3 regions of the Kribbella sp. NPDC055071 genome follow, and region 3 is predicted to be linked to each of the others. Evidence: riboswitches for the same ligand, from Rfam matches in the RefSeq annotation. Region 3 holds a riboswitch; each other region holds the start of a gene.
The links. A riboswitch is a leader RNA that binds a small molecule or an ion and turns the genes downstream of it on or off. The one in region 3 is predicted to bind cobalamin.
Positions count from the first base shown of each region.

Region 1: another riboswitch for cobalamin. It lies ahead of ACWF4Z_RS15580 (ABC transporter substrate-binding protein); the one in region 3 lies ahead of cobN (cobaltochelatase subunit CobN).
Region 2: another riboswitch for cobalamin. It lies ahead of ACWF4Z_RS01940 (CbtB domain-containing protein); the one in region 3 lies ahead of cobN (cobaltochelatase subunit CobN).

Region 1 covers NZ_JBSGUS010000008.1:108,811-114,751, reverse strand. The annotation lists gene ACWF4Z_RS15595 (FMN-binding glutamate synthase family protein) at 1-819, shown strand, start outside; gene ACWF4Z_RS15590 (thiamine pyrophosphate-dependent enzyme) at 830-2,554, shown strand; gene ACWF4Z_RS15585 (hypothetical protein) at 2,566-3,546, shown strand; cobalamin riboswitch at 3,577-3,760, shown strand; gene ACWF4Z_RS15580 (ABC transporter substrate-binding protein) at 3,790-4,812, shown strand; gene ACWF4Z_RS15575 (FecCD family ABC transporter permease) at 4,809-5,798, shown strand; gene ACWF4Z_RS15570 (FecCD family ABC transporter permease) at 5,795-5,941, shown strand, end outside.
Region 2 covers NZ_JBSGUS010000001.1:403,801-409,741, forward strand. The annotation lists gene ACWF4Z_RS01930 (hypothetical protein) at 1-3,044, shown strand, start outside; gene ACWF4Z_RS01935 (beta-class carbonic anhydrase) at 3,046-3,540, opposite strand; cobalamin riboswitch at 3,657-3,803, shown strand; gene ACWF4Z_RS01940 (CbtB domain-containing protein) at 3,844-4,059, shown strand; gene ACWF4Z_RS01945 (CbtA family protein) at 4,059-4,919, shown strand; gene ACWF4Z_RS01950 ((2Fe-2S)-binding protein) at 4,916-5,632, shown strand; gene ACWF4Z_RS01955 (heavy metal translocating P-type ATPase) at 5,633-5,941, opposite strand, start outside.
Region 3 covers NZ_JBSGUS010000005.1:348,155-354,095, forward strand. The annotation lists gene ACWF4Z_RS11985 (serine hydrolase) at 1-226, opposite strand, end outside; gene ACWF4Z_RS11990 (cobalamin biosynthesis protein) at 269-1,207, shown strand; gene ACWF4Z_RS11995 (phosphoglycerate mutase family protein) at 1,198-1,878, shown strand; gene ACWF4Z_RS12000 (DUF3500 domain-containing protein) at 1,869-2,837, shown strand; partial or broken gene ACWF4Z_RS12005 (SRPBCC domain-containing protein) at 2,913-3,251, shown strand; cobalamin riboswitch at 3,374-3,510, shown strand; gene cobN (cobaltochelatase subunit CobN) at 3,547-5,941, shown strand, end outside.

The sequences.
Region 1 (5,941 bases), on a different contig from region 3:
AGCGCCGAGATCGCGGCCGCGCGGGGTGTTCCGCGGGGAGAGAAGTGCGTGTCCCCGCCGTACCACAAGGTCTTCGCGACGCCGCGGGAACTGGTGCTGTTCATCGCCCGGATGCGCGAGCTGGCGGGCGGTAAGCCGGCCGGTTTCAAGCTCTGCGTCGGTTCGCGGACCGACGTTCTCGCGATCTGCAAGGCGATGGTTGCCGAGGGCATCACACCGGATTTCATTGTCGTGGACGGCGGCGAGGGTGGGACCGGCGCGGCGCCGCAGGAGTACGAGGACCACGTCGGTACGCCGTTGACCGAAGGACTGCTCACCGTGCACAACGCGCTGGTCGGCGTCGGGCTGCGGGACCGCGTCAAGGTCGGTGCCTCGGGCAAGGTGGCCACCGGGGTCGACATCGTGAAGCGGATCCTGCAGGGCGCGGACTACACCAATGCGGCCCGGGCGATGATGATGGCGACCGGTTGCATCCAGGCGCAGACCTGCCACACGAACACCTGCCCGGTCGGGGTCGCCACCCAGGACCCGCGCCGGATGCGCGCGCTCGACGTGACCGACAAGACCGCGCGGGTCGCCAGCTACCAGCACGAGACGATCAAGCAGGCGATGCAGGTGATCGCCTCGATGGGTCTGGACGGACCCGACCAACTCGAACCGCGGATGCTGCTGCGCCGGATCGACCACACCCGGACCGCCAGCTATGCCGAGCTCTTCGACCACCTGACACCCGGCCAGTTGCTGGGCAGTCCGCACGACCTCCCGGCCGAGTGGGCCCGCGACTGGGCGCACGCGGATCCTGATGTGTTCAAGCCCTGAGGAGTCATGGATGACCACGATTGCTGAACTGCTCGTCGAGTCGCTGGCGGACCACGGCGTCAGCTCTGTCTGGGGTGTCGTCGGTGACGCCCTGAACCCGGTCACCGACGCGATCCGGCGGGAGGATCGGATCGAGTGGATCGGGGTGCGGCACGAAGAGGCCGGGGCGTTCGCGGCCGGCGCGCAGGCCGCGCTGACCGGCAAGCTGGGCGTCTGCATGGGGACCGTCGGGCCGGGCGCGATCCATTTGCTGAACGGGTTGTACGACGCGGCCAAGTCGCGGGTGCCGGTGCTCGCGATCTGCGGCCAGGTGCCGCGCGAGGAGATCGGCAGCGACTTCTTCCAGGAGGTCGACAACGACGCGCTGTTCGCCGACGTGGCCGTCTTCTCCGCGACCGTGATGACGGCCGAGCAGGCACCCGGACTGATCGAGCAGGCGGTCAACGCAAGCCTGACCGAGCGCGGGGTCGCGGTGCTGTCGTTCCCTGGTGACGTGGGTGGTCTGGAGTTGCCGCACGGTACGGCGGTGCCGCGGTTCGTCGAGCCGGCGTCGCAGACCGTTCCGGCACCGGACGAGTTGGCTGCGGTCGCTGCGGTGCTGAACGCCGCCAAGAATGTGACGCTCCTGGTCGGAATGGGCGCTCGGGAGGCGCTGTCCGAGGTGCAGGAGCTGGCTGCGACGTTGGCTGCACCGACGGTGTTGACGCTGAAGGCGAAAGAAGGGTTCGAGGAGCAGTTGCCGCAGGAGGTCGGGCAGTCGGGGCTGATCGGCAACCATGCCAGCAAGGTCGCGTTCGACGGGTGCGACGTGTTGTTCCTGGTCGGGACGGACTTCCCGTACCGCGAATTCCTGCCGGCCGGGAAGACCGTCGTGCAGCTCGATCTGCGCGGGGCGCACATCGGGCGGCGGATCAGCGCGGCGCACGCGCTGGTCGGGCATGCGAAACCGACGCTCGCGCAGTTGCTTCCGTTGCTCGAGGCAAAGACCGACACCGGGCACCTGGACAAGGCCCGGTCGACGTACGAATCCTGGCGGAAGCGGCAGCAGCAATTCACCGATCCGGGCTTCGACCACAAGGCGAAGGGGCTGCTGCGGCGCAAGGTGGACAACCCGGACGGTCGGATCCGGCCCGAGCTCCTCGCCGCCGTGGTCGATCGGCATGCGGCCGACGACGCGGTGTTCACGACCGATACCGGGATGTCGACGGTGTGGTTGTCACGGTTCGTCCGGATGCGCGGGTCGCGGCGCCTGGTCGGGTCGTACAACCTCGGTTCGATGGCGAACGCGATGCCGCAGGCGCTCGGGCTCGCCGCGGCGGATCGGGATCGCCAGGTCGTCGCGTTCTGTGGTGACGGCGGACTGTCGATGCTGCTCGGCGACCTGATCACCGCGGTGTCCTATCAGCTGCCGGTGAAGCTCGTGGTCTTCGACAACGGGCGGCTCGGGATGGTGAAGCTCGAGATGGAGCAGGTCGGGCTGCCGGAGTACGGGACCAAGCTCGCGAATCCGGACTTCGCCGCGGTCGCGACGGCGATCGGGCTGACCGGGATCCGGGTGGAGAAGCCGGACGAGGTGGAAGCAGCGGTGCAGCAGGCGTTCGCGACGCCCGGGCCCGTGCTCCTCGACGTACTGACGAATCCCGACGAGGTGTCGGTGCCGCCGCAGGTGACGGTGAGCCAGGGCTGGGGGTTCGCGATCGCGAAGAGCAAGGAGTTCCTCGAAAGCTTTGAGTAGTGTGGGTGACCATGCGCATGCGTTCGGTAGTAGGGCTCATCGGGGTTGCCGCGGTGCTGGCGGGATGCAGCGGCCCCGGTCAGGAGAACGCTCCCAACGTGCCGCCGCTCGTCTCGGTGAGCTCGCAGACACCGTCGGACATCCCCACGCCAACGCCGTCGGCCACGCCCTCGGAGACCCCCAGCGGGTCGAAGGTCGCCGACACGTTGTGTGTGCGGATGGACCCGACGCTCGTGCAGTCGACGCTCGCCGTTGCGACGGTGCAGATCGAGCCCGCGCAGCTTCCGGCCGACTTCGGGTTGCCGACGTACGACGTCTGTCAGCTCGCGCTCAGCACCAAGGCCGGTGGCCCGGTCCTCAAGGTCGAGACTTCGGTGCTCCCGGCAACCAAATCGACACTCACCTCAACCCTGAAGGCCTACACGGCCACGAAGGCTGAGCCGGCCAAGCCTGCGCTCGTGGGCGAGGCCGGATACGGGACGAGCACGTTCGTGGTGTTCCTGCTGCAAGGGCGCTTGTACCGGGTCATCGGACCGCAGGCGACGCTGGCGAAGTACGTCGTACTGGGTCAGGACGTCGCCAAGCAGGCGCCCGGCTTGCCCGACCCGCGGCCGGACATCCTGCAGTCGGATTGCGAGCGTGGGTCGTCCCTCGCCGAGAAGGTGATGGGCGCTCCGGCGACAGCTCGCCGTGACGGCGAGAGCCGGCCCGGTGACCTGGTCTGCGGGTGGGTCACCGCGGACAGCGTGCTGTCGACCTCGGTACGACGTACCCGGAAGGCGGAAGCGCTGATGGCGCCGATCCGCGCCGCCAAGACCTCCCAGCCGATCCCGCTGGGTGACGAGGGGTACGTCGACATCGCCACCGGCCGCACCACGATCCGGGTCGGCGACGACAAGCTGATCGAGCTGGTCCCGCTCCCGGCCCGCGCGGTCGATGTGGACCTGATGACGTCGTTCGCGCTCGCGATGGCTCCGCTCTACACCCGCTGAGCAGCCGTACCTGCGATCGAATCGCGGATGTTACTGTGGCGGCGTCGTGGTGCTCGGGAAGCCGGTGAGATACCGGAGCGGCCCTCGCCACTGTGATCGGGATTTCCGCCTGTCGTTCCGTTGAGGAGACCACTGGCCGCGTGCGGCTGGGAAGGTCAGACCGGTGGATGCTGTACCCGTCAGCCAGGAGACCGGCCACGGCGCGTCAGACCCGTCCACGAGGTGCTGGAGGAGCGGTCCGTCATGGCCGTTGTGCGCGTTGTCGCTGTTGTCCTGTCCCTGTCCTTGCTGTCGGCCTGTGGTCCGGCCGCGACCGCGGAGAACGGTCCCGGCGCGATCACCGTGAAGAACTGCGGGATCGACGTCACCGTCGACGGTCCACCGAAGCGGGTGTTCGCGGCGTACCAGCCAGCCATCGAGCTGGCGCATGCGCTCGGGATCTCGGATCGGCTCGTGGGGACGGCGTACCTGGATGCCAAGGTCCTGCCGGAGTACACGGCGGCCCAGGCCGAGGCGAAGTACTACAAGAACCTGCCGAGCCGCGAGCAGTTGCTCAGCCTGGATCCGGACTTCGTGTTGTCCGGGTTCAACGACGTCTTCAGTTCCGCCGGCAGCGATTCGAGCTTCGGCAGTCGCAAGAGCCTGAGCGAGCTCGGGGTGCGGACGTGGATCTTCAGTCCGCTCTGCCCGACCGCGGATGGCAAGGGCGACGAGGCGATCGACCCCGCGACGGTCTCGATGGACAACGTGTACGCCGATCTGCGTGATCTCGGCCGGATCTTCGACGTCGAGGACAAGGCGGAAGCCGTGATCGCCGACCAGCAGCGGCGGATCGCTGCCGTGGCGGAGAAGGTGAAGGGTGCCGATCGGCCGACGGTCGCGATTCTGCGGCCCGGGCTGGAGGGCGGCGGGATGACAGTGTCCGGTGGTCCCGACTTCGGTACCGTCCTGATCCGGCAGGCGGGTGGGACGAACGCGTTCGCCGACCTCACGTCCAAGCGGAACGTGAAGATCAGCGTCGAGGAGTTCATCAAGCGCGACCCCGACTACGTGCTGATCAGCGGTTGCTGTGATGCCGGGCTCACGCCGGCCTCGTCGCAGGCGGATGTGGACAAGCTGCTGGCGAACCCGGCGTACGCGAACCTGAAGGCGGTCCGCAATCATCGCGTGATTCCGTGGCTGTTCGCCAATCACTCGGCCGGCGTTCGCGGCGCCTACAGCACCGAGAACATCGCGCAGCTCATCCACCCCGACCTGGTCAAGTGAAACGTGCGGCCGGGCTGCTGGTCTGCTGTGTCGTGCTGGGACTTGCGGTGCTCTTGTCGCTGATTGTCGGCAATCAGTTGTTCGCGCCGCACGACGTGTACCTGGCGATGGCGGACTTCAGCGGCAGTGATTCCGATCGGGTGATCAGGTACCTACGGCTGCCGCGGACCCTGTCCGGCCTGCTGGTCGGCGTTGCCCTCGGGCTGTCGGGTGGGCTGATGCAGGGCGTGACCCGGAACCCGCTGGCCGACCCGGGGATCCTCGGCGTGAACGCGGGCGCTGCGCTGGCCGTGGTGGCCGCGATCGGGCTGTTCGGGGTGACCAGCCTGACCGGGTACGTCTGGTTCGCGATGGGCGGGGCGTTGGTGGCGACAGTGGTCGTCTACCTCGTCGGCGCGATCGGTCGGGGTGGGGCGACACCGGTCAAGCTTGCGTTGGCCGGCGCCGCGATCTCGGCGTTGCTCGGGTCGGTGACGTCTGCGGTCACCCTGCTCGATCTGTCGACGTTGAACGAGTTCCGGTTCTGGGTGGTCGGGTCGCTGACGTTGGCCGATCAGGGAATCGTCGGCCAGGCGGTTCCGTTCATTGCCGTGGGCACCGTTCTGGCGCTCGTGCTCGGGCGCTCGCTCAACCAGCTTGCGCTGGGCGACGAGCTGGCGCGGACGCTCGGAACGCGGATCATGCTCGTGCGGGTGCTCGCCGGCCTTGCCGTCGTCGTTCTGGCCGGTACGGCGACCGCTGTCGCCGGACCGATCGCATTTCTCGGCCTCGCCGTACCGCATGTCGCCCGGACGATCGTCGGCACGGACTACCGCTGGATCCTGCCGTGGTCGATGGTGCTGGCGCCCGCCGTACTGCTGCTCGCCGACGTCCTCGGACGGTTGGTCGTCCGGCCCGCCGAGCTGCAGGTCGGGATCGTCACCGCATTGATCGGAGCGCCGCTCTTCATCGCGTTGGTGCGCCGCCGAAGGACCGCCGACCTGTGAAGACGATCAGAGTCGGACCCATCTCCACGCGGGTGGATTCCGGCAGCGTCGTGATCTCCGTGGTCGCGTGGCTGCTGACCTTGATCATCGGCGCGGTGTCGTTGACTCTCGGCGACTACAAGATCCCGCTCTCCTCCGTCCTG
Region 2 (5,941 bases), on a different contig from region 3:
GAGGAGTCGGGCGGTTGCCGCGGATCTCGGATGAGCTCGAGGGCGCGGAGGCGGCGCTCGAGGTCGCCTTGCCGACCTCGGTGAGTCTGGTCAGGTCAGACGCGATCCGGAGTGCGCTGACGCTGGTCCGCAGTACGGATACGGCCGCCGCCGATCGGGGTCTGCTCCTGATGACCGGACGGGCCGGGGTCGGGAAGACCCACCTCTTCTGCGACGTCGCAGTACGCCGGATCGAGGCCGGTCGTCCGACGATCGTGCTTCTGGGACAGGACTTCGACGACACGACGCTGCTCCCGCAGGTCGGGAGACTCGCGGGCATCGGCGGCTCGCTCGACGACGTACTCGGCGTTCTGGATGCTGCCGGCGAAGCTGCTGGATATCCGGCCATGCTGCTGATCGACGCGATCAACGAAAGTGCTCGGGCCGATCGATGGGCCGATGAGCTGCGCGTCCTGGCGGGTGCGGTCGATCGGCATCCGAACGTCGTACTCGCGGTCTCGTGCCGGACCGAGTTCGTCGCGGCGGTGGTGGGGGAGACCGAGCTGCCGCAGGTCGAGCACGTGGGCTTCGCGGAGTCGACTGCCGAGGCGGTCGACCGGTACACGACCGAGTACGGGCTCCAACGGGTCACCCTCCCGGTCCTGGATCCTGAGTTCGGCAATCCGCTGTTTCTGAAGCTGGCCTGCGAGGGGCTGAGCACGCTCGGACCCGACCGCTACAGCTTGGGTAAGGCCGGGCTCACGACGGTTTGCGATGCGTTCCTCGAGGCAGTGAACGAACGGCTGGCCCGACCGGGGCGCTGCGACTACGACAAGGCGTCGCGCTTGGTGCAATCCGTCGTACGCCGGCTTGCGCAGCTCGGTCCTGGACCGTACGAACGGGCGGACGTTGTCGAGATAACCTCCACCGCGTTACCGAATCGCCCGTGGTCGCAGAGTTTGTTCGTCGGTTTGCTGCGTGAAGGCGTGCTGCTCGAGACGCATGCGGACAAGGTCGTCTTCAGCTACCAACGGCTGGGCGATGTGCAGCGGGCGATGTTGTTGGCGGAGTCGACCGACCTGGCGGGCTGGTATCGAGCGCTGGATTCCACGACCAGTTGGCGGGAGAACGGCGTACTCGGGGCGCTTGGCGTGATTCTGCCGGAAACGCGCGGCATCGAGATTGTCGACCTGTTCGGGGACGGGTCGGTTGATCGGCAGATCGTCGACGCGTTCCTCGAGAGCCTGACGCTGCGGTCGGCGGAGCACACGACCGCCAGGACTGCATCGCTGGTCGAGGAGTTGCTGGGCTCGGCAGACGTGTGGCTTGCGCTGGTTCGGGTTGCCTGTGTTCCCGGTCATGCGGTGAACGCCGAGTTTCTCCATCGGGTCCTGTCGGATCTAGCACTTCCGGATCGCGATCGGTCCTGGTCCGAGTGGCTTGTGGACGACGGCTCGGACCAGGTCGTCAGGGTGTTGCTCGACTGGGCCTGGCCCGACGTACGGGAGTCTGAGCACAGGCCCGACGACGTGGCCGGGCTGGCCGCGCTGGTGATCGGATGGTTGCTCACGTCAACGGTCCGCGGGCTCCGCGACCGGGCTACCAAGGCGCTTGTGTCTCTGGGCGAACGGAATCCCCGCGCGGTGGCCGATGCGGTCCGGAGGTTCCGCGGGTGCAACGATCCGTACGTCGTCGAGCGGCTGGCCGGTGCTGTTTGTGCGATCGCGCTGCGAGCTGAGTCGGCCGAGGTGATCACGACAGTTGCTGACAGCGCGGCGGAGCTGGTCGCGGACGGGGTGCCGGTGCACCTGATGACCCGCGACTATTTGTGGCGTACCGCCGGCGCTGCTCGGCTGCGTGGATGGTCCGGCCCGGACTGGCAACCGCCGTACGGCGCTGTATGGCCAGTCGATGAGCTCGGTGAGCCGCCGGGCGATCCCTACTCGTCGGTCGGGGATTCGTTGGAATCGGGCGACTTCGGCCGTCACATCCTGGAACCGGCCTTGGACGAGTTTGCGGTCGACGATCCGGCGAGTCTGGTCGGCGAGGCCGAGCGGTTCATCCTCGCCCGGGTTCTCCAGCTGGGGTGGACACCTGAGCTGTTCGCCGAGCTGGACGGTCATCGGCGCGGCGGAGTCGAGCGGTACGGCAAGAAGTATCAGTGGATCGGCCTGTACGACGTCCTGGCCCGGCTCGCCGACAACCTTCGGCTTCAGGTCCGGTGGGACAACCAAGCGGTTCCGTTCCACTCCGCTGTCGAGGTCATCGGCCGGGACATCGATCCGACCGTGCTGGTCCGTGAGGGTCGGGACGCGCTCGACCAGCCGACCTGGTTCGCGCCAGTCGCGGCCGTCATGGACGGTCTGCCGGATCCGCTGGAGCTGATCAGCCTGACCGGTCCCGATGGGGATCGCTGGCTCTCGCTCGTTCGGTATGACAACTGGACCCAAGAACTGCCGCCTGAGGTCGCCGCGTCCGGCGTACCGGCGGTCAACGTGACGATGCAACTCCGCTCGTATCTCGTCGCCGTCGGGGACATTCCCGCCGTTCGCGCGTGGGCCGAGGGGCAGGACTATGACGGCGGCCGGATGCCTGAGCACACCACCATCGTCAACCGCCTCCTCGCGACCCACCCGGCTTCGCCGGACTGGGACCTCGCCAGCGGCCAGTCCAACGAGCCCTACGAGCTCCCGTTCACCGTCGAACTCCCTTACAGCCACTACACCGGCACCGGAACAACCCGAGACAACACCGACAACGTCTCCGGCTACGTTCCCACTCAACTCCTCTTCAATGTGCTGAACCTGAACCGCGGTCAGGACTTCACCTGGACAGACCCTTCAGGCCCAGCCGTGCTGGACCCAACCGCCGGCATCACCACCGTCGGCGCTCTGGTCATGCGCAGAGAGCTGGCCCAGACCCTGTCCGACGCCGGCTACGCACTCTTGTGGACCGCCCAAGTCACCAGGCGAAACCTCACCGACGACTTCGAGGCCGACAACGCTTCACTGACTACGAGCGCCTCGTACCTCCTCGTCGACGACACCCTCGAAGCGCTTTCCTGAGCTATGCCTTGACCTCGTCGAGGGCTCCGGTGGTGACGTCGTAGATGAAGCCTCGGACCGAGGACTTGTTGGGGATGAACGGGTCGGTCGTGATCCGGCGGATGGACTGGCGGACGTCGGCTTCCAGGTCGGGGAAGGCTTCGGCGGCCCAGTCCGGCTTCTGCCCGACCTCGGATTCGATCGACGCCTTGAACTCGTCGTCGGTGAACGTGAGCATCCCGCAGTCGGTGTGGTGGATCAGGATGATCTCCTGGGTGCCCAGCAGGCGCTGGCTGATGGCCAGGCTGCGGCGTTCGTCGGCGGTGACGACGCCACCGGCGTTCCGGATGACGTGGGCGTCGCCCTCGGACAGGCCCAGGAGACCGTAGGGGTTGAGGCGCGCATCCATGCACGCGAGGACGGCCACGTGCTTGGCCGGGGGGAGTGGCAGGGATCCCTTGTCGAAGCTCTCGGCGTACCGTGCGGCGTTCTCGAGCAACTCGTCTGTGACGCTCATCGGGTCCTCCTGATAGAGAAGTAAGTCGATCAACACGGTAGCTTTTCCGCGCGATGTCGCGGCGGAGTCTCACTGAGTGATCACCTGGAGGTGTGACGCGGTCCGGCGTGTCGCCTGATTGACGTGTCCGGACCGCTTCCGTACTCTCCGGAGGTAGTGACGGCGTGAGGAAGCCGATGAGAATTCGGCACGGTCGCGCCACTGTGTGCCGGTCGCAGCATGCTGCCGGTGAGTCAGATACTTGGCCGTCACGACGCTCCATTGGTTGCGGGACGCACGATCCCCTAGAAGGAGGCTCTGCTCGTGAGCAATCTGTCTGCTCCCACCACGGTGTCGACCCCGGTCGTCGTACCGATCTCGAAGGCTGTGGTGTGGCTGGTCAGCACCGCGGTCCTGGCGCTGCTCGTCTACTACTTCATCGGTGTGGACCAGGGCGCGTACTCGATCTTCGGCAAGGACATGCACATCCACGAGTTCGTCCACGACGGTCGGCACTTCCTCGGCTTCCCCTGCCACTGATGGAAAAGAAACTGATCCTGCGCGGCGTGATCGCCGGCGCAGTGGGCGGGCTGCTCGCGTTCGTGTTCGCGCGGATCTTCGCTGAGCCGCAGATCCAGGCCGCGATCGACTACGAGAGCGGGCGCGACGCTGCCCAAGAGGCACTGGACAAGGCGGCCGGGCTCCCGGTCGAGGCCGCCGGTCCGGAGATCTTCAGCCGTACCCTCCAGGCGAACATCGGCATCGGCGTGGGCATCGTGCTGTTCGGTATCGCCATGGGTGCGCTGTTCGCGGTGGCGTACGCCATTTGCCTGGGCCGGGTCGGGAACCTCCGGCCGCGCACGCTCGCGATGCTGGTCGCGCTGGCCGGGTTCCTCGGGATCTACTTCGTGCCGTTCCTGAAGTATCCGGCCAATCCGCCCTCGATCGGCCACGAGGACACGATCCACGACCGCGGCAACCTGTACCTGGCGATGGTCGCGTGCTCGATTGTGCTGCTGGTCGGCGCGGTGATCCTCGGCAAGTACCTGAAGCCGCGGTTCGGGAACTGGAACGCGACACTCCTCGCCATCGCGGCCTACGCGGTGATCATCGGCGTTCTGATGGCGGTGCTGCCCTCGGTCGGGCACTTGGCCGCGAACGTCGAGGAGTACGGCAAGCACGCCACCGAGACTCCGCTGCCGCTGACCGACCCCAAGGGCACGATCGTCTACCCGGGATTCGATGCGGACAGCCTGTACTCGTTCCGCTTGTACTCGGTCGGCGCCCAGCTCATCCTGTGGGCGGCCATCGGCCTGGTCTTCGGCCCGCTGGCCGACCGCCTGCTCCACCCGGGCTCGCAGCGCTCTGCTGATGAGGCGCAGCCCGTCAGTACCGTATGACCAACACGCCACCGAAGGCCGCGCTGCTGAACCAGCTCGCGGCCCTCGGTCCGTTCTTCGCGATCGAAGAACACGCACCCGGATCGGCGCCGGTCCCGCCTTGGCGAAGCATGATCGAGCTGGTCGACGATCCCGCCGTACTGCAGGACCGCGTCACGGCCACCCGCGAGTACCTCGCTGCCGTGAGCGGTCAGTTGCCTGCGGCAATCGAAGTACGCGTGGCCGCGTCGATCACGCACCTGGGCCTGGTCGCGCGCCTCATCTCACCGGCGTTTGGCACCGCGGTCCTCGACGGGGGAGTCCGATCCGTCACCTTGGAAACGGCGTGGTGGCAACCCGTCCTCGGAGGAGCGTTTCCCCTGTCACTGCCAAGTCTGACGAGCGATCGCGACCTCAGCAGCGAGCTGATCGACGGCCCGATCCCGGCCTTGGCCGAGGCGACCAAGCCGTACGGCGTCTCCGAACCCATCCTGTGGGGGAACGTCGCCTCGGCCATCAACGGCGCCGCGACAGCGCTCACGAATGCGGCGCCTCACCTCTCCGAACGAGCCCACACCCTCGCCGCCCAGCTCCTGACCCACCCCGCTCTGCGCGAGGCCTACACCGCCGAAGCCGGTCACTTCCGCCGCCGCAGCTGCTGCCTGATCTACCGAGCCGCGCCCGACCACGCCGGCCCGGTCTGCGGCGACTGCGTCCTGGACCGCGCCGGCTGACTAGTCGGAATCGAGATCGGCGCCGAACTCGCGCAGCCGGAGGCTGTTGAACGTGACGAACAGCGATGAGAGCGACATCGCCGCGGCCGCGATCAATGGGTTGAGCAGACCCGCGGCGGCGATCGGAACGGCGGCGAGGTTGTAAGCGAAGGCCCAGATCAGATTGCGGTGGATCGTACGACGGGTGCGGCGGGCCAACCCGATTGCGGTGGGAACCACGCGGAGATCCTCGCGGACCAAGATGATGTCGGCGGACTTGAGCGCGATGTCCGTACCGGTCACGACCGCCAGGCCGAGGTCGGCCGTGGC
Region 3 (5,941 bases):
CTGCGGAGGGGAAGTCGTTGTGCACCACCACCGGCTGGTCGAGGGACAGTTCGCCCGCCTCGACCTTGCGCAGCATCGCCATCGCCACCGGCAGCTTCATCGTGCTCGCTGCGTAGTGTGTTTGTTCCGGCGCGTGCTCGAACACCGGCGTGCCGTCGAGGCGGCCGAGCCAGACTCCGAACTCACCGGTCCCGTCGACCTCGGCAAGCAGTTCCGCGATTCCCATGCCGATCAGCCAATCACAAACCGACCTGGCAGACTGCCCAGGGTGTCCCGCGCTCTCGGCATCCTCCTCGGGTTCGTCGCCGACCGCGTCCTCGGCGACCCGCGCCGCTTCCATCCCGTTGCAGGGTTCGGCCAGGCCGCCGCCCGACTGGAGTCCCGGTGGTACGACGACTCCCGGGCAGCAGGTACGGCGTACACGACCGTCCTCGTCGGTACGGCGACAGCCGCCGGCGTGCTCGTCGAACGCCTGACGAAGAACCACCCCGTCGCCCACACGCTCGTCACCGCCGCCGCGACCTGGACCGTCCTCGGCGCCCGCAGCCTCGAACGCGAAGCCGAGACGATGGCCGGCCTCCTCGAGGACAAGGACATCCCGGCCGCACGAGACCGCCTCAGCCACCTCTGCGCCCGTGACGCCACCAACCTCGAAGCCGACGAGCTGGCCCGCGCGACCGTCGAGTCGATCGCCGAGAACACCTCCGATGCCTGTGTAGCGCCACTGCTCTGGGGCAGTGTGTTCGGAGTGCCTGGCCTGCTTGGCTACCGCGCGGCCAACACCCTCGACGCGATGGTCGGCTACAAGTCCGCGAAGTACGTCAACTTCGGCTGGGCATCCGCCCGCCTCGACGACCTCGTCAACCTGCTGCCCGCGCGGGCCTGCGCGCTGCTGACCGGCCTGGCTGCAGGCAGACCGCAGCAGGCGCGCCGGATCTGGAAACGGGATGCGCCCAAACACCCGAGCCCGAACGCCGGACCGGTAGAGGCGGCGTTCGCCGGGGCACTGAACCTGACGCTGGGTGGCACGAACGACTACGGGAGTTATCAGGAGAATCGAGGCACGCTGGGTGACGGGCCGGCCCCGGCCGTCGTGGATGTGCGCAGGACGGCCGACCTGGCCAGGCGAGTAGGAGTTGCGGCAGCCATGACTTCAGCCGCCGTTTCGGCCGTCATTGCGGTTCTTGGGAGGAATCGATGGGCTTGAGTCACCGGCCGAACCGGATTGTGATGCTCCGGCACGGCGAGTCCGAGGCGAACGTGGACAAGACGATCTACGAGCGCATCCCCGACCACGCCGTCCCGCTGACCCCACGTGGGTACGAGCAGTCGGCCGAGGTCGGCAAGAAGCTCCGCGAGGTGTTCGAGAACCAATCCGTCCGCGTGTACGTCTCGCCGTACCTGCGAACTCTGCAGACACTCGATGCCCTCGGCCTGGACGACCTGATCGAGATGCCGCGCGAGGAGCCACGGCTGCGCGAGCAGGACTGGGCCAACCTGCAGGACACCGCGGACATCGAGGCGCAGGAGAAGCTGCGCGACTCGTTCGGGCACTTCTACTACCGGTTCACCCACGGCGAGTCGGGTGCGGACGTGTACGACCGGGTGTCGTCGCTGCTGGAGACCATGCACCGCGATTTCGAGCAGCCGGATTCGCCACAGAACGTGTTGCTGGTGTCGCACGGGCTCACGATGCGGTTGTTCTGCATGCGCTGGTTCCACTGGTCGGTACGGTTCTTCGAGACACTGCGCAATCCAGGAAACGCCGAAACACGCATCCTGCTGCGGCAGTCCGATTTCCGGTACAAGCTGGATCGGCCCTTCGAGCAGTGGACCCAGTACGAACCGACGGAACGGGAGCGATCGGCATGGTTGTAGAGCAGACCCGGGAAGCGGTACTCGATCTGCTGGGGAGTCTTACGCCCGCCCAGCTGGACAAGATCACGGCGTCGTTCGAGACCCCGGACCATCAACAGTGGACGTACCTGCCGGGCGCCGTACCGGGCCTTGCACTGACCGAGTTGACGCCGGCCCAGCAGAAGCTGGCCGAGCGGGTGGTCGCGATCGGCTGCAGCGAGCGCGGCGCGGGCGATGTCTGGGGCGTGCTGGACGCGGAAGTCGTCGTACGGGAGATCCCGGCGCTGCCGCCGAGCGGTGAGTGGGAGGGCTCCGTCGTCGGCGACCGGTACTTCCTCCGGGTGCTCGGTGATCCGGCCGGCACGGAGCCGTGGGCCTGGCGGCTGAACGGTCACCACCTCGGGTTGCATGTGACGCTCGTCGACGGGGCGATCGCGTTCACCCCGCAGTTCCTCGGGTCGAATCCGGCGGAGGTGCGGTCCGGACCGCAGGCCGGACGGCGTTTCCTCGCGGCCGAGCAGGATCTCGGCTTCGAGCTCCTGCACGCACTCGCGCCGGATCAGCAAGCGGTCGCGATTGTCTCGCCGGACGCGCCCGACGACATCCTGACCCGGCACGACCCTGTCGCCGACGCCAACCTGCTGTACCAGGGTCTCGCGTACGGCGACATGACCCCGGAGCAGCGGCAGTTGCTCAGCCTCCTCATCGGCCAGTACGTCGGACGCGCGGCCGGACCCATCGGGTTGCAGACCTGGCAGGACATCACCGACCACGGCATCGAGCGACTCACCTTCGCCTGGGCCGGCGCGACCGAGCCTGGCATCGGCAACCGCCACTACTACTCGATCGCGGGCCCGACCTTCCTGGCCGAGTACGACAACACCCAGGACGACGCCAACCACATCCACTCCGTCTGGCGAGACCTCCGCAACGACTGGGGCACCGACCTCCTGGCCGCCCACTACGCCATGCCGCGCTGACCCCGTCTATAAGCCTTGACTTAAGTAAGTGGCTGCTGACACACTCCTGTCGAGATGATCCGACAGGAGGCAGCCATGAACGAGCTGGGAACGATCACAACCGGTGCCGTCCGGTTGGAGCGCGTGTATCCGGTGAGTGCGGAGACGCTCTGGGCGTACCTGACCACCAAGGAGGGGCTCAGCCGGTGGATCGCGGACGGGGAGATCGGTCCGCGGCGGGTGAGCCTGGTCTTCCATGACAACCCGCAGTACCCGATCACGGGTGAGGTCCTGGTCTGGGAGCCCACTCACGTCGCCGAGTTCGAGTGGAACGGCGGACCGACCCAGCCGACGGACAGCGTCGTACGGCTCGAGCTCACGCCCGTGGAGGACGGCACCCGGCTGGTCCTCACGCACAGCCGCGTCGTCAAGCAGGACTCCATCGCGGAGTTCGGCGCGGGATGGCACTTCCACCTCGACACGCTGGCCGCCGTCGCCGCCGACACCGAGCCCTCCGCGGACCGTGATACGTGGAGCGCCCTGCACGCCCAGTACTCCGCCCAGCTAGAGTCGGCGGGGTCATCGACGGCATGTGTAGGAACCCGGTGTGAGTCCGGGACGGTCCCGCCACTGTGACCTCGGCGCTCGGAGTGGGCGTGGGGGAGTCAGGAACTGCCGCCGTCGTACCTCCGGACGGGGCGTGGATACCCCGAGGAAGGACCGGTAGCGCATGCCTGCCAACTCCTTGGCCAACCTTCTGCTGCTGTCGACCGCCGATACCGATCTGCTGGCTGCTGCCGCGGCGGACGCCGGGTGGGCTGTGGCCAACCCGGCGCGGCTCGACCTCGCCGAGCTCACTCCACTGCTGAACGCCGCAGACATCGTGGTGGTCCGGCTGCTCGGCGGACGGCGGGCATGGGAGGACGGCCTCGACGCGGTCGTCGCGTCCGGCAAGCCGGCCGTCGTGGTGAGCGGTGAGGCCGCCCCGGATGCCGAGCTGATGTCGCTGTCGACCGTGCCCGCGGGTGCAGTGACCGAGGCATTGGCCTATCTCCGCGAGGGCGGCGCCGACAACCTGCGCAACCTGGCCGGATTCCTCCGCGACACGCTGCTCCTGACCGGCGACGAATTCGATCCGCCGCGCGCGCTCCCGGCGTACGGCGTGCGCGGGACGTACGTCGAGGACGACCGGCCGGTCGTGGGGATCGTCTACTACCGCGCGCACGAGATCTCCGGCAACACCGCGTTCGTCGACGCGCTCGCGGCCGCGGTCGAGGCGGCCGGAGCACAGCCCCTGCCCGTGTACTGCGGGACTCTGCGCGGCCTGGATCCGGCTAGTGCCGACAACGCCGACTTGTTCGACCTGCTGCGTCGCTGCGACGTCCTGGTCACGACACTGCTCGCCGCCGGTGGATCCGTCGCGGCCACCGCGAGCGCCGGCGGTGCTGACGACGCATGGGACGCCGGCGCGCTGGCCTCGCTCGACATTCCGCTGCTCCAGGGCCTCGCGCTGACCTCGACCCGCGATCAGTGGTTGGAGAGCGACGCTGCGCTGAGTCCGATGGACGCGGCGACGCAGGTCGCGATCCCGGAGTTCGACGGTCGGCTGATCACGATCCCGTTCTCGTTCAAGTCGTACGACGCCGACGGCCTGGCCCGCTATGCGCCGGATCCCGAACGATGCGCGCGGCTGGCCGGGATCGCGGTCGCGCATGCCCGGCTGCGGCACGTCCCGGCGGCGGAGAAGCGGCTCGCGCTGATGTTGTCGTCGTACCCGACCAAGCACGCCCGGATCGGGAACGCGGTCGGGCTGGACACTCCGGCCTCGGCCGTGGTCCTGCTCGGGCAGTTGGAGCAGGCCGGGTACGACCTCGGCGGGCTCGACCTGAGTGAGCTGCAAGGTGCCGAGGGCGCCGACGGTCTGATCCACCGGCTGATCGCGACCGGCGGACACGACGTCGACTGGCTGACCGACGAGCAGTTGGAGAACGCGGTCGCGAAGGTGCCGCTGTCGACGTACGCGCGCTGGCTCGGCGAGACGCCTGAGTCGTTGCGGACGGCAATGATCGAGGCCTGGGGTGAGCCGCCTGGCTCGCTGTACGTCGATCCCACCGGAGCCATCGCCCTGGCGGCCTTGCGTTTCGGGAACGTCGTACTGATGATCCAGCCGCCGCGTGGTTTCGGTGAGAACCCGGTCGCGATCTACCACGATCCGGACATGGCCCCGTCGCATCACTACCTGGCGGCCTACCGCTGGCTCGAGGCTTCCGAGCAGGACGGCGGTTTCGGCGCGCACGCCGTCGTACACCTCGGGAAGCACGGCACGCTCGAATGGCTGCCAGGCAAGGGAATCGGGCTCGCGGCCGACAGTGCCCCGGATGCCGTCCTCGGCAACCTGCCGATGATCTACCCGTTCATCGTCAACGATCCCGGCGAGGGGACGCAGGCGAAGCGGCGCGTGCACGCGACCGTCGTCGATCACCTCGTCCCGCCGATGGCACGGGCCGAGACGTACGGCGACATGGCCAAGCTCGAGTACTTGCTAGACGAGTACGCGACGGTGTCGGCCTTGGACCCGGAGAAGGTCCCGACGCTGCGGGCGCAGATCTGGACACTGATCCAGGCAGCCCAGTTGCACCACGATCTGCACACGTCCGAGAAGCCGGACGACGAGGAGTTCGACGAGTTCGTCCTGCACCTGGACGGGTATCTGTGCGAGATCAAGGACGTGCAGATCCGCGACGGGTTGCACATCCTCGGCGGTGCGCCGACCGGTGAGGCGCGGGTGAACCTGGTCCTCGCCGTACTGCGGGCTCGTCAGCTCTGGGGTGGTTCGTACTCCATCCCTGGGCTGCGGACGGCGCTCGGGAACACGTTCGGGGTGGACGAGGCGGAACTGTTGGCCAATCCGGGGGTTGCCGCCGACCTGGCCGACCTGGCGACGCTCGCCGACCTGCCTGCGGTCAGTGGCGCCGACGGGGTCGACCTGCTCGAGGCGGTCGCGCGGAAGCTGGTTCTCGGGATGGAGACGCTCGGCTGGGACGCGGCGAAGGTTCCGGTCGTGGTGGACGAGGTGCTGGCTCGGGAATCGTCGGAGGTCGAGGCGTCGCTGACCTTCGCGGCGA